Regions from separate parts of the Terrabacter sp. 01T434 genome, predicted to be linked through region 1. Evidence: riboswitches for the same ligand, from Rfam matches in the RefSeq annotation. Region 1 holds a riboswitch; each other region holds the start of a gene.
The links. A riboswitch is a leader RNA that binds a small molecule or an ion and turns the genes downstream of it on or off. The one in region 1 is predicted to bind cyclic di-AMP.

Region 1 (4,548 bases):
TCTCAAGAGCGGCGGCATGAACAGCGTCGGCATGAACAGCGTCGGCATGACGAGCGGTGGGCAGAACGAGGCGCTCATGCTCGTGGGTGGCGCAGCCCTGCTCGCGGCCGGCGGGACCGGCGTCTTCGCCGCCCGTCGCGCGCGGACGCGCGCCTGAGCGACCGGGCCGGCTCGATGCCTGACCAGCCCGAGCGGCCGTCGTCGAGCGGTCGCCGCGTCACCGGCCGGATCACCAACCGGATCACCAACCGGATCACCCAGGGTGCCGCGGCGGCCCTCGCCGTCACCGCCGTCCTGCTCGTCGTCGGGATCGTCGCGCTCACGCTCGGTCTCCGGGGAACGCCTGGTCGGCCGCAGCCCGCAGCGGTGGGAGCGAGGAGCGCGGTGCCCACGGCATCCGCACCTCCCGCCCCCATCGACGCGGGTCCAACGGCGACCCCCGGTTCCGGTGGGCCGGGCGCGCCAGCGGCACCCCGCTCGGTGCCTGGTACGTCATCGCCCGCGAGGGGTGGGGCCAGCGGCATCGGGAACTTCCTCGAGGCCTCCGAGCCGACCGGGATCGAGATCCCGTCGATCGGCGTGCGTTCGACACACTTCGTGCCGCTCGGCATCCAGAGGGACGGGACGATCTCCGTCCCGGGAACGGCACAGGAGGTCGGGCTCTACGGCGCCGGGCCCACCCCGGGCCAGCTCGGACCCGCCGTCCTGGCCGCCCATGTCGACACGCCTTCGGGGGTGCCGGGCATCTTCTACGAGCTGAGCCGGGTGAAGGCGGGCGACGTCGTCAAGGTCTCCCGCCGCGACGGCTCGCACCTGACCTTCACGGTCGACCGGGTCGCAGCCTTCAAGAAGACGCAGTTCCCGACCGAGCTCGTCTACAAGGGCGACTTCACCCAGGCCGAGATCCGTCTCGTGACCTGCGGCGGACCGACCGACAGCCGCAACGAGTACCGCGACAACGTCGTCGTCTTCGGCCACCTCTCCACCGTCACCTGAGAGCCACGTCCTGTCTGGCGGCATGCGCCGGACGGGGACGGAGCGACTTATCAGTGGGCCCTCGACCCCGTTGCCCGTTTACCTGTGACCTACGTCTCATTCAGCGCCGGGTAAAGCCGCGGCAAAGACCTGCAAAGAGGACATTCAAGGATCTCTCCGGCGCCGCGTCGTTACCGTGGCGTGACATTTGCCAGTCGACTCGTTTAGTCTTCCGGGAGCCCGGCCACCAGGTCGGGCTCTCGCGAGGTGGACCGCCTAGTCCTGTCACCGCCTGGCGAGGGAGATCAAACCTTGTGACAGGAGCGGAGGAACCACACGTTTCTCCGGACGTCCGACGCAACGATTTCGGATGTCCTTGGGGTGAAGACCGCACCGCCGCACGACCTGATCGTGAGGTGGAGGCAGCCCGGGCACCTTTCCGCCCGAACCCGACAGCTAACTTCGTAGGCGCGGAGAGGCATCAAGCGTGAACTCAGAGAACATCCGCGGCCGCCACCGTGCACCGGGCCGTCACAACTCCCTTTACGAACTCAGGCTCCTCGCTCGTGAGTCGGCTCAGCCGGCCATGAAGGCCGGAGCCGTCGTGGCCGCCGCCGGCGGCCTCGTCGCCGCTTTCGCCAACCCGGCCAGCGCCGACACCCTGTCGACGGTCGCCGCCCCGGCCGCCGTCGGCCCGGCCCACGCGCCTGCTGCGGCCGCACCGACCGCGCTGTCGAAGATCGGCTACGCCCCCGCGGCGCAGCAGGTCGCTGCCCAGCGTGGCGCCAAGACGGCGCCGACGGTCATCGAGGACATCCAGGTCAAGGCCGCACGTGAGGCTGCTGCCGCCCAGGCTGCGGCCGCTCGCCAGGCCGCTGCCGCCGCCCGCCAGGCCGCTGCCGCACGCGCCTCGCGCGACCTGACCCGCACGACGCTCACGACGAGCACCTCGTCGACGAAGTCGAGCAGCAACACCGCCGTCCCCGGCGCCTCGTCGGGCATGCGCTCGTCGCACAACTGGGCCACCCCGGGCCAGTGCACGTGGGGCGCGCTCAACAAGTGGTACCAGTCCGAGGGCTACTACCCCGGTGGCTGGACCGGCAACGCGATGGCGTGGGCCTCTGGCGCCCGGTCCGCGGGCTACACCGTGGGCAGCATGCCGCGGACGCGTTCGATCATCGTCATGCAGCCCGGCGTCGCCGGCTCCTCCAGCGTGGGGCACGTCGGCTGGGTCACGGCCGTCAACGGCAACCAGGTGACGATCATCGAGATGAACGCGACGGCCGGCGCCTACAACTACGACACGCGCACCGTCACCCTCAGCTCGGGGATGCAGTTCATCTACGCGCCGTGACCGACGCGTCGATGGTTGCGGAGTTCCTCGCGAACTGAGCGCTGTCCGAAGGGGAGGATGCTGCGGCGTCCTCCCCTTCGGCATACCCCCGCCAACCCCTCGACAACCCCCGGCAACCCTGGACAAACGGGAATGTTCCTCCGGCTCTGCGCCTTGTCGCCCAGGTAGTTGAAACCTCCACCCGCTGCGGGTGGTTGCCGCCAACCACCACCGAACGAGTCACCCAAGAGTCACCGACAGTGAGGAGCAGGCCTGTGTCCACGGCCTTCGAGAGCATCCGCATCGGCCGCTGGGACCTCCCCCAGCGTTTCGTCATGGCACCGCTGACGCGCAACCGCGCGGGCGAGGGCCAGGCGCCGACCGAGCTCAACGCCGAGTACTACGGCCAGCGCGCCAGCGCCGGCCTTCTCATCACCGAGGGCACCCAGCCGAGCGCCGTTGGCCAGGGCTACCTCGACACCCCCGGCATCCACTCCGACGAGCAGGTCGCCGGCTGGCGCCTCGTCGCGGACGCCGTGCACGCAGGCGGGGGCCACGTGGTCGTCCAGCTCATGCACGCCGGTCGCATCGCGCACCCCGACAACAAGGGCGGCCTCGAGAGCGTCGCCCCGAGCGCCATCGCCGCGCCGGGCGAGATCGTGACCGCGAAGGGTCAGCAGGCGTATGCCGTCCCGCGCGCCCTCGAGACCGACGAGATCCCCGCGCTCGTGGCGGAGTTCGTCCACGCTGCGCGCCAGGCCGTCGCGGCCGGGCTCGACGGCGTCGAGGTTCACGCCGCCAACGGCTACCTGCCGCACCAGTTCCTCGCGCCGTCGAGCAACCAGCGCACCGACGCCTACGGCGGCTCGCCGGAGAACCGTGCGCGCCTCGTCGTCGAGATCACCAAGGCCGTGGCCGAGGCGATCGGCGCCGACCGGGTCGGCATCCGCATCTCGCCCGCCCACAACATCCAGGGCGTGCTCGAGGAGGACGAGGCCGACACCGCGGCCACCTACGAGTCCCTCGTCGAGGGCATCGCGCCGCTCGGGCTCGCCTACCTCAGCATCCTCGGCGACCCGGAGTCCGACATCGTCCGCGACCTGCGCAAGCGCTTCGGCGGGCCGATCATCCTCAACACCGGCTTCTCGTCGGTGACGAACCTCGCGGAGGTCGAGGACATCCTCGAGCGCGACCTCGGTGACGTCGTGGCGGTGGGCCGCGAGTTCCTCGCCAACCCGGACCTCGTCCGCCGCTGGCGCGAGGGAGCCCCGCTCAACGAGCCGAACCCGCAGACCTTCTACGGCGGCGGCGCCGAGGGCTACACGGACTACCCCACCCTCCCCTGAGACCGCCTGGATCGCCGCGCCAGCTCCGCCCCGGCGGACTTGGCGCGGCGATCTGGCCCCCCGACCTCGCGCAAGTCCACCCCGGCGGACTTGATGCGGCGATCTGGCCCCTCCCGAGCTCACCAGGTCCACCCCGGCGGACTTGCGCGAGGGTCATGTGGGCTCGGGTGGATCCTGCCCCGGGGCCACCGGGTCGCCCAGAGGTCGCTGGACCCAGGTGACGTCTCGCGCGGCACCGAACTTCCAGCCGATGCCGCGGTAGGTCCCGATCGGCTCGAAACCCATCGCCGCGTGCAGCCGTGCGCTCGCCTCGTTCGGCTGGGTCATGCCGGCGGCGGCCATCCGGTAGCCGCGCGCCGTGAGCCGCGCGAGCAGCGCCTCGTAGAGCCGTCGACCACCGCCGCGCCCGTGCCGGTCCGGCGAGAGGTAGACGGACACCTCGCACGACCACCGGTAGGCGGCCCGCTCCTTGAACGGGCCGGCATACGCGTACCCGACGACCGCGCTGTCCTCCTCCAGGACGAGGAAGGCGTGCCTCGCCTGCGCCTTGGCGATGCGGCGCCGCATCTCGGCGGCATCGGGTGGGTCGGTCTCGAAGGTCACCGTCGTCCCGGTGACGTAGGGCTCGTATATCGCCGCGCACGCGGCGGCGTCGTCGGTGGTGGCGTCACGCACGAGCGGGTCAGGCATGCGGTCGATCGTAGGCCGCGCCCGTGCTAGGTCCCGTGAACGGCTCCCGGCATCCGCAGCCCTCCGACACACTGGCGCCATGCTCACTGCCATCCGGGCCCGAGTGCTCCCGGCCAACCAGCGCCGGACGTTCGAGGAGCTCACCTCGGACCTCGACCTCAACGAAGGCGACCTGCTTTCGAAGCGGTCGGCGTACTGGACCAT
Region 2 (4,548 bases), on a different contig from region 1:
CGTTAGGGTCCTGTGGCGTGACCGAGATTCGCGGGGACGGCGCCCAGGGGCGCGGCGGCAGCCTGCGCGCGATCGCGCTGTCGGCATACGGCCCCACCCTCCTCGGGTCGACGGGGGCGGGGGCGGTGTCGCCGATCATCGCCGTGTCGGCCCGCGAGCTCGGCGCCTCGGTCGGGGTTGCCGCCCTCCTCGTCGCGATGATGGGCGTGGGTCAGCTGCTCGGCGACCTGCCCTCGGGCGCGCTCGCCGCGCGCATCGGTGAGCGCCGCGCGCTGCTCGTCGCCGCCGTGATCGAGGCGGCCGGCATGCTCGTCTCGGCGCTCGCGGGCGGCCTCGTCATGCTCTTCGTCGGCGTCCTCGTCATCGGTCTGGCGGGCTCCCTCTTCGGGCTGGCCCGGCAGGCCTACCTCACCGAGGCCGTGCCGGTCGCGATGCGGGCGCGGGCGCTGTCGACCCTCGGCGGGGTGCACCGCATCGGCTACTTCGTCGGACCCTTCATCGGCTCGCTCGTCATCGCCGCCTGGGGCACGGAGTCCGCGTATGCCGTGGGCGGCGTCGCGAGCATCGCCGCCTTCGTCCTCGTCCTCCTCGCGCCCGACATCACCGGGTCGGCGCATCGACTCACCGGCGGCGGGCCCCCGCGCAGCGTCGCGTCCGTGCTCCTGCAGCACCGGCACGTCCTGCTGACGCTGGGCACCGGAGCCATGTGCGTGGCCGGCGCGCGTGCCATCCGCGAGGCCCTCGTCCCGCTGTGGGCCGAGTCGGTCGGTTTCTCCCCGGCGCAGACGTCACTCGTCTTCGGCGTGGCCGGCGCCATCGACATGGCGCTCTTCTATCCGTCGGGGTGGCTCATGGACCGCCACGGTCGGGTGGCCGCTGCCGTGCCGAGCATGCTCGTGCTCGGTCTGGGGATGGCCCTGATGCCGCTGGCGACGAGCCTCGTGGCCGTGACGGCCGCCGCCACGGTGCTCGGCATCGGCAACGGTCTCGGGGCAGGCCTCATCATGACCCTCGGGGCGGACGCGTCCCCCGCGGACGGGCGAGCCCAGTTCCTCGGCGGCTGGCGCCTCTGCGCCGACCTGGGAAGGGCCGCGGGCCCGCTGGCGTTGTCAGGGCTGAGCGCCATCATGTCCCTCGGTGCCTCCGCCGTGGTGCTCGGTGCGGGTGCCGTCGTCGGGGCCGGCTGGCTGCGCCTCTGGGTGCCACGGCACGACCCGACCCGGGTTCGCGATCGTGACCCGGCGACGAGCGGTCCGTGAGCGCTCCCCGACTCTGAGAAGGTATGACCGTGACGGACCTGATCGACACCACCGAGATGTACCTGCGCACCATCTTCGAGCTCGAGGAGGAGGGCATCGTGCCCCTGCGCGCGCGCATCGCGGAGCGTCTCGGCCACTCGGGCCCCACCGTGTCGCAGACGGTGGCCCGCATGGAGCGCGACGGGCTCGTCGCCGTCTCGGGCGACCGTCACCTCGAGCTGTCCGACCACGGACGGCTGCTCGCCACCCGTGTCATGCGCAAGCACCGGCTGGCCGAGCGCCTGCTCGTCGACGTCATCGGCCTCGAGTGGGAGTACGCCCACGACGAGGCCTGCCGGTGGGAGCACGTCATGTCCGAGAAGGTCGAGCGCAAGATCCTCGGCCTCATCGGCGAGGGTCTCGAGTCGCCCTACGGCAACCCCATCCCGGGGCTCGACGAGCTGGGCGTGCGCCAGGACGCGGACTTCCTCACCGGCCTGGTCACCTTGGCCGCCGCCGTCGGCGACGCCCCCGCGGTCGTGACGATCCGGCGCATCGGCGAGCCCGTGCAGGTCGACCCCGAGGCGCTGGCGCTGCTGACGAGCGCGGGGGTGATGCCCGGCGCCCGGGTCGCGGTCGTGCGCGACGGTGCCCGTGTCGTCGCCGTCCGGGAGGGCAGCGAGCCGTCCACGGGCGTCTCCCTGCCCTACACGGTCGCCGTCCACGTCTTCTGCCAGTCCGTCTGACCAGCGGGAGTCGTCAGGGTTTGCCCGGCATTGCACGGTCGATATGTGTGGTTATGCCACATCTTGGCCGAGTGTTTGAAAATCCTTTACTTCCGCGTGGCATCGGGGTGACAAGGCCCACTGACTTGGGTACGGTGGGCGAACTTGCTCTCCCCGTCGAGCGAGTGCCCCGGGTCGAACCGCCTAGTCCTGCCATCGACCACGTGGCTCGGCACGAACCGCATGGCAGGAGCGGGGGAACCACTTTCTCCGGGCGTCGAGAGACGCCCTTGGGGTGAAGCCCTCCGTGGACCGAACCTGGTCCGAGCGAAGGCCGGGCAGTACCTCCAGCCCGAACCCGACAGCTCACCTCGCAGGCGTCGAGAGGTCAACCGTGGCTCAGAACGTTCCCGGGCGCCATCGCGCCCCCGGTCGATTCAACGCGATCGCAGAGCTCAAGACGATCGCCAAGGAGTCTGCTCAGCCCGCCGTGAAGGGCGCCGCGATCGTGGCGGCCACGGGTGGCCTCGTCGCCTCGTTCGCCGGCACGGCGAACGCCGCCGACGGCACGAGCAGCGTCACCGCGCCCGCCGCAGTGGGCCCGCAGGTCGGCACCCCGGCTGCCGGCAACGCCCTGTCCTCGATCGGCTACGCCGCGCCCGCCCTCAAGCAGGCCCAGGTCAAGCCCCTCGTGATCGAGGACATCCAGGTCAAGACCGAGCGTGCCGCCCAGCAGAAGGCCGCCGATGAGCTGGCCGCAGCCCAGGCCGCGAAGCAGGCTGCAGCCGACCAGGCCGCCGCCGCGCAGGCCGCCGCTGCTCGTCAGGCCGCCACGCAGCGCGCCTCGCGCTCCACCTCGGCCCAGCGCCCCGCGCTCAACGCCGCTCCGGCTGCGGCCCCCGCCCCGGCACCTGCCCCGAGTGCCAGCGGCATCGTCGGCATCGCGCAGTCGCTCTTCGGTGTGCCCTACGTCTACGGCGGCACCACCCCCTCCGGCTTCGACTGCTCGGGCTTCACCTCGTACGTCTACCGCCAGGCCGGCATCTCGATCCCGCGCACGGCCTCGGCCCAGCAGTCGGCGGCCACGCGGGTCAGCAGCCCCAGCCCCGGCGACCTGGTGTTCTTCGGTACGCCTGCCTACCACGTGGGCATCTACGTCAGCCCGGGCCGCCTGATCGACGCCCAGCGTTCCGGCACGACGGTCGGCAACCACTCGATCTGGACCACGCCCTCGGGCTACGGCCGCTTCTGAGCGACACCTCTCACGCCGCATACGTGATGCCCCCACCGACGTCGGTGGGGGCATCACGCATCTCCCGGCCCGGCAGGCGCCCGTGGTTGACTGAGTCGATGACCGACCAGCCTGCTGCCGAGTCCACGACCCTCATCGAGCTCGACCTCTGGGGCGACCTGACCTGCCCGTACTCCTGGATCGCCAAGCGCCGCGTCGAGGCTGCCGTCGCAGCCTTCGAGCGACCGCACGACGTCAGCGTGCGCCTGCGCTCCTTCGAGCTGCACCCCGACGTGCCGGTGGGCGGCCAGGTGCCCGTGGACGAGCACCTGTCGATGCAGCACGGTGACGCGGGCGCCGGTCGGCTCCTCAACGCCAAGGCCAGCGAGGTGGCCCAGGCTGACGACCTCGTCTTCGACTGGGACCGCGCGGTGCGCGCCAACACCTTCGACGCCCACCGGCTGTGCGCCCTCGCCGGGGAGATGGGTGGGCCGGCCCTGCGGTCGGCCGCGGTCGAGCGCTTCCACGCGGCCCACTTCACCGAAGGCCTCGCCATCGACGACCACGAGGTCCTGCAGCGCCTTGCGGCCGAGTGCGGACTCGACGAGCGTCGCGTCTCCGCGGTCCTCGCCTCCGAGACGTATGCCGAGCACGTGCGGGCCGACGAGGAGCAGGCGCGGTCCATGGGAGTCACGGCGACACCGTTCGTCGTCGCCAACGGGTATGCCGCGGTGTCGGGGGCACATCCGGTCGAGGACTACCTCGCGCTCCTGCGCGGGGTGGCCACCCAGACCGTCTGACCTTCGCCGGGCCGCCGGGCCGCCGGACCACGGTCAGGTGTCGTCTGCGGCGCCTCCGGCCTGCGCCTCCGCCTCGAGCTCCGCCTGGACCGCGGTGGCGATCATCAGGCCGAGGGTCGTGGTGATCTTCTCGCCGGCTGACATGGCCTTGGGGCCGCCGATGATGGGCGCCACGGCAACGAGCACGCTCTGGGCGTCCTCCAGCGTCAGCTCGGTGTCGGCGGCCGCCGCGATGTTGAGCACGTAAGAACTGGCGGGGGCGTCGACGGCCGCCAGCGCGGCCAGGCGTACGAGCATGAGCACCTCGGGGCTGAGGTTCGCCCGTACGACGGATGCGGCGGTCATGTCCGCGATGGTGTCGATCAGTGGCGTTTCGTCTGACATGGTGCGTTCCTCTCGGTCGTGGAAAACTTTGGTCGGGCGGACGGCGTCAGGCGAGGGCCTTCGCCTTGAGCCCGTCGAACTCCGACTGGGTGATGGTTCCCGAGTCGAGCAAGGCCTTGGCGTCGGCGATCTGCGAGGCAGGGGTGGTGGTGCTCGTCCCCGCTACCTGC
Region 3 (4,548 bases), on a different contig from region 1:
GAGGCGAAGGAGTCGTCGTGAAGGTTTCTGACGTGCTGCGCAGCAAGGGCAGCGAGGTCATCACCATCAAGCCCGACGAGACGATCTCCGGCCTGCTCGCGCTCCTGGCCGAGCACCGTATCGGGGCGGTCGTCGTGAGCACCGACGGGTCGAGCGTCGAGGGCATCGTGAGCGAGCGCGACATCGTGCGTCACCTCCACAGCACCGGCACGAGTGTGCTCGAGTCTCCGGTGTCGCAGATCATGACGAGCGATGTCACCACGGGGTCGGCCGACGACAACATCGCCGACCTGGCCGGCACGATGACCGAGCTGCGGGTGCGCCACGTGCCGATCGTCGACCGCGACGGCAAGCTGGCGGCCATCGTCAGCATCGGCGACATCGTCAAGCACCGGCTGTCCGAGCTGCAGTCCGAGCGCGACCAGCTGCGCGACTACATCACCCACTGAACGGACGGCTCGACGGCCGCACCGACCCAACCGGTCGAACCGGGTGAATCGGACTCATCGGGACACTCCGCGGCACGAGGCGGCAACGTTCCGGCGGCGGCCCGCTCGTCGCATACCGTAGGGGCATGACTGCGTACGACCGGACCGAGCGGGTGCCCACCCCTCGGCCCGGCGCGCGCACCGGGCCCCGCACCGGCGGACCCGCGGGGGCGCGGTCCGGAGGCCCCGGTTTCGAGCAGCGGCTCGGCCCCTACCGCCTCATCGAGGAGATCGGCGAGGGGGGCATGGGGGTCGTGCACCTCGCCCTCGACCCGCGTGGTCGCGCCGTCGCGATCAAGGTGCTGCGCGCCCACGTCGCCCATGACGCCGACGCGCGCCAGCGGCTCTCCCGCGAGGTCGACACCCTCTCGCGCATCCGCGACGCCCGCGTCGCGAGCGTCATCGACGCCGACGTCATGGCCCCGCGGCCCTACATCGTGACCCGCTACGTCCCCGGCCCGGCGCTCGACGAGGTCGTCGAGGAGCGCGGCCCGCTGGCACCGGCCGACCTGCTGCGCCTCGCCCGGGGCATCGCCGAGGCGATCCGCTCGATCCACGCGTGCGGTGTCGTCCACCGTGACATCAAGCCGGGCAACGTCCTCATCGAGGACGGCGAACCCGTGCTCATCGACTTCGGCATCGCCCACCTGCAGGACGACGTGCGCCACACCGTCGGCGGGCTGGTCATGGGAACACCGGGCTACCTCTCGCCCGAGCTCGTCGAGGGCGCCGCGATCACCGACGCCACCGACTGGTGGGGCTGGGCCGCCACGATCACGTATGCCGCGTCGGGACGACCGCCCTTCGGCCGCGCCCGGATGGACGCCGTCCTCACCCGCGTCCGGGCCGGCGACGTCGACCTCGACGGGGTCGACCCGCGCCTCGTGCCCCTCCTTCGCGCGTCGCTCTCACCGGACCCGAGGTTGCGTCCGCACGCCGACGAGGTGATCGCCGCCCTCGAGCTCTACGCCGCAGGACGGGCCGCGACGGTCCCGACGCCGAGCGGCGGCCTCTGGGACGACGGCCGGTCGGGCGGCCCGGGTGGCTCGGGTGCGGTCCCGGGCGACACCCAGGTCGTCCAGGGCGGCAGCACGGCGGTCATGCCGCCCCTCCCGCCCCCGGCCGGGCCGCCCGTCGCGCTCCCGACGGCGCACCGCGGGGCCGACACGGCGGCGCGGTGGGCCCCGCCCCCGACCGGCCCGCGTGCCCCGGCACCCGACCTCACGGCATACGACCACGGGGACGTCGATGACGGCCCGGGGGGCGGCTACTGGCCCGAGGAGGAGTGGGACGAGGAGGAGCCCGCCCCGCGCGAGGGCGACCCGCGCATCGGCCTGCCGATGCGCACCGGGCTGCTGGCCGCGGTCAGCGCCGCGTGGATCGGTGCCCTCATGGCGTGGCCGGGCATCGCGCTCGTCGCGCTCGTGGCCCTGTCCGCGCTCGCCCGCGCCACCGACCGCTCCGTCACCGCCCTGGTGCTGCGGCGCTACGACTTCGGGCGGCGGCGCAGCGACGTGCCGTTCGCCGTCGTCTCGAGTCCGTGGCACCTCGTCGTCGGCACCATCGCGACCGTGGTGGGGCTGCTGCTGCCCGTCGCCGTGGCGCTGGCCGGTGTGTTCGCCACCGCCCTGCTCCTCGCCGGCACGCAAGGCACGGAGCTCGGCCCCGGCGCACCGATCACCCTCGCCGTCGGCGGCGTCCTGGGCCTGCTCATGCTGTGGTGGGGTCCAGGTGGCGCCTCGCTGCGGCGTGGGTCGCGCTCGATGGTGCGACGCCTCGTGCCCGTCGGCCTGGCGTCTCAGATCGTGGGAGGGCTCTTCGTCGTCCTGGGTCTCGTCGCTGCGCTGGTGGCGTTGCGACACGGCGCGAGCCTCACGTGGAAACCCTTCTCCGGCAGTCCTTTCGGGCCGTGACGACCGGAACGCTGCGAGCCTGAGGCGTTCCGGAGCTGCCTGTGGGGCTCGCCAGAGACCTCTGTGCCACTCCTGTGTCCCGTAGCGCACCAGCGTCGGCAGCGGCTCCGAAAAAGATCACGGAAGTGTCTCGGCTTGGGTTGTGCGAGGTGACATCGTCACGTACCGTCAGTGCTCGGCGGAACCCGGCCTCGGCCGGAACGGGAACTTCACCACTTGGTTCCCGGCTCGCTTCGTCGCGTCCGGCTCCACACGTACGCTCCCACAACTTCACATGGACACCCATCAAATCCGTTCCCTGAGCGCGCCGAGCCTCGCCAGCCAGGGATGTAGCCCACACCCGTGGGCCGGGCGAGGACGGGGGACCCAGTGTGGCCAGTGAGTGCATGTGTGTCGAAGCACGTGTCAATGAGGACGAGAACTGGCCTGGGGGTGAAGTCGCTTCTGCGACAGGGCACCTGACGCCCCAACCCGACAGCTAACCCCGCAGGCGCGCGTCAGGAAGGAATCACCACCATGCAGTACCTGTCCAAGCATGCTGCTGCCAAGAAGATCTCGGTCAAGCAGCGCATCGCGGGAGTCGGCATCGCCGGAGCGGCCACCATCATCGGCGGCCTGGCCACGGCCGGATCGGCCAAGGCATCCTCGGTCTGGGACGCCGTCGCTGCGTGTGAGTCCAGCGGCAACTGGGCCATCAACACGGGCAACGGCTTCTACGGAGGCCTCCAGTTCACGCCGAGCACGTGGAGCGGCTTCGGCGGCACGGCCTACGCCCCGCGCGCCGACCTCGCCACGCGGGACCAGCAGATCGCGGTCGCCCAGCGCGTCCTCGCCACCCAGGGCCCCGGCGCCTGGCCGGTGTGCTCGGTCCGCGCCGGTCTGACGCGTGCCAACGGCGGCGCGACCTCGAGCCAGATCACGGTCTCGCGTTCCACCACGCGCGCGCCGCTGACGACGACGAAGAAGGTCACGACGTCGACCGTCAAGAAGTCGGTCAGCAAGAAGAAGACGTACGCCGCCGCGCCGGTCGCGAGGAACACGGCCAAGGGCGCCCAGATCACCGTGCACAGCGGTGACACCCTCGGCAAGCTCGCCCAGCGCTACCACGTGGCCGGTGGCTGGCAGGCCCTCTGGAAGGCGAACGGAGCGCGCGTCACCAACCCGAACCTGATCTTCGTGGGTCAGACGCTGCGTCTTCCGTGAGTTTTTGATACAACTGAGCCGGACGGCCCCGCGCCACCAACCCCTGGGTTGCGCGGGGCCGTTCTCTCGTTCCCGGACGGCGAGCCCGTCGCCGGCGCGAAGCGCGTCCGAGGCCCGTCGGTTTGCATGTATGCCGCTGGGCTCGGTTACGCTTTCGCCCGTCCGCGGCGCTCGCGCCCGGGCGTGCTGGCGTGGCGCAATTGGTAGCGCACCTGTCTTGTAAACAGGCGGTTAGGGGTTCGAGTCCCCTCGCCAGCTCCGTGCTCAGATCGAGCAACAGGGCCCCTACCTGCGGTTTCGCGGGCATGGAGGTGGCTTGGGGCTGATCTCGGAGTTGCCCTCTGCGAGTCGGTGTCCATCAGCACCTCGAAACCGAGTCTGTCGCGGGAGACGGCAGATGGGGCGGTGACGTCGCGTCCTTAGTAGAGCCCCAACTCTGTCGCCCGGCGGATGGCGGCGCGGCGGCTGTTGACGCCGAGCTTCTGGTAGATGTGCGCTACGTGCGTCTTGGTGGTGTGCAGCGAGATGAACTCGGCCTCGGCGATCTCGGCGTTGGTGAGGGTGGTTGCGAGGTACTGCAGGATCACGCGTTCGCGGTCGGTGAGGCGCGCACTCGACCCGAGACCGTGGTTCTCGCGCGGCCTCGAAAGGCGCGAGAGCACCTGAGTGAGTGCAGCGTGGTGGCCGGTCCCGTGCCGCAGGTGGGCCCGGAGCAAGTCCACCATCCGGTTGCCCCCAGCGATGAACGGCCCGTAGAGCTGGTCGGGTTCAGCCGCGGCCAGCGCGTGTTCGAGTGAGGCGTGGGCGTCGGCCTGACCCAGCATCGCCCGGGCTTCTGCCTCGATGCAGCGCGACAGGCAGGTGATGTGCACCAACGTGGTGCTGATGGGCACCCGGTCCAGTTCCGCCAGCGCCGCCGCAGGATCCCCCGCGAGCAGCAGGAC

Region 2: another riboswitch for cyclic di-AMP. It lies ahead of AC1DIW_RS12600 (C40 family peptidase); the one in region 1 lies ahead of AC1DIW_RS20700 (CHAP domain-containing protein).
Region 3: another riboswitch for cyclic di-AMP. It lies ahead of AC1DIW_RS00415 (transglycosylase family protein); the one in region 1 lies ahead of AC1DIW_RS20700 (CHAP domain-containing protein).

Annotation. Positions count from the first base shown of each region.
Region 1 covers NZ_JBFTPP010000012.1:112,281-116,828, reverse strand. The annotation lists gene AC1DIW_RS20710 (hypothetical protein) at 1-157, shown strand, start outside; gene AC1DIW_RS20705 (sortase domain-containing protein) at 175-996, shown strand; cyclic di-AMP (ydaO/yuaA leader) riboswitch at 1,272-1,458, shown strand; gene AC1DIW_RS20700 (CHAP domain-containing protein) at 1,562-2,329, shown strand; gene AC1DIW_RS20695 (alkene reductase) at 2,584-3,654, shown strand; gene AC1DIW_RS20690 (N-acetyltransferase family protein) at 3,808-4,344, opposite strand; gene AC1DIW_RS20685 (TIGR00341 family protein) at 4,424-4,548, shown strand, end outside.
Region 2 covers NZ_JBFTPP010000005.1:294,114-298,661, reverse strand. The annotation lists gene AC1DIW_RS12610 (MFS transporter) at 18-1,259, shown strand; gene AC1DIW_RS12605 (iron-dependent transcriptional repressor DtxR) at 1,289-1,984, shown strand; cyclic di-AMP (ydaO/yuaA leader) riboswitch at 2,191-2,355, shown strand; gene AC1DIW_RS12600 (C40 family peptidase) at 2,358-3,215, shown strand; gene AC1DIW_RS12595 (DsbA family oxidoreductase) at 3,314-3,994, shown strand; gene AC1DIW_RS12590 (carboxymuconolactone decarboxylase) at 4,028-4,378, opposite strand; gene AC1DIW_RS12585 (SHOCT domain-containing protein) at 4,425-4,548, opposite strand, start outside.
Region 3 covers NZ_JBFTPP010000001.1:80,192-84,739, forward strand. The annotation lists gene AC1DIW_RS00405 (CBS domain-containing protein) at 18-449, shown strand; gene AC1DIW_RS00410 (serine/threonine-protein kinase) at 575-2,401, shown strand; cyclic di-AMP (ydaO/yuaA leader) riboswitch at 2,723-2,911, shown strand; gene AC1DIW_RS00415 (transglycosylase family protein) at 2,918-3,604, shown strand; tRNA gene AC1DIW_RS00420 (tRNA-Thr) at 3,790-3,862, shown strand; gene AC1DIW_RS00425 (winged helix-turn-helix domain-containing protein) at 4,024-4,548, opposite strand, start outside.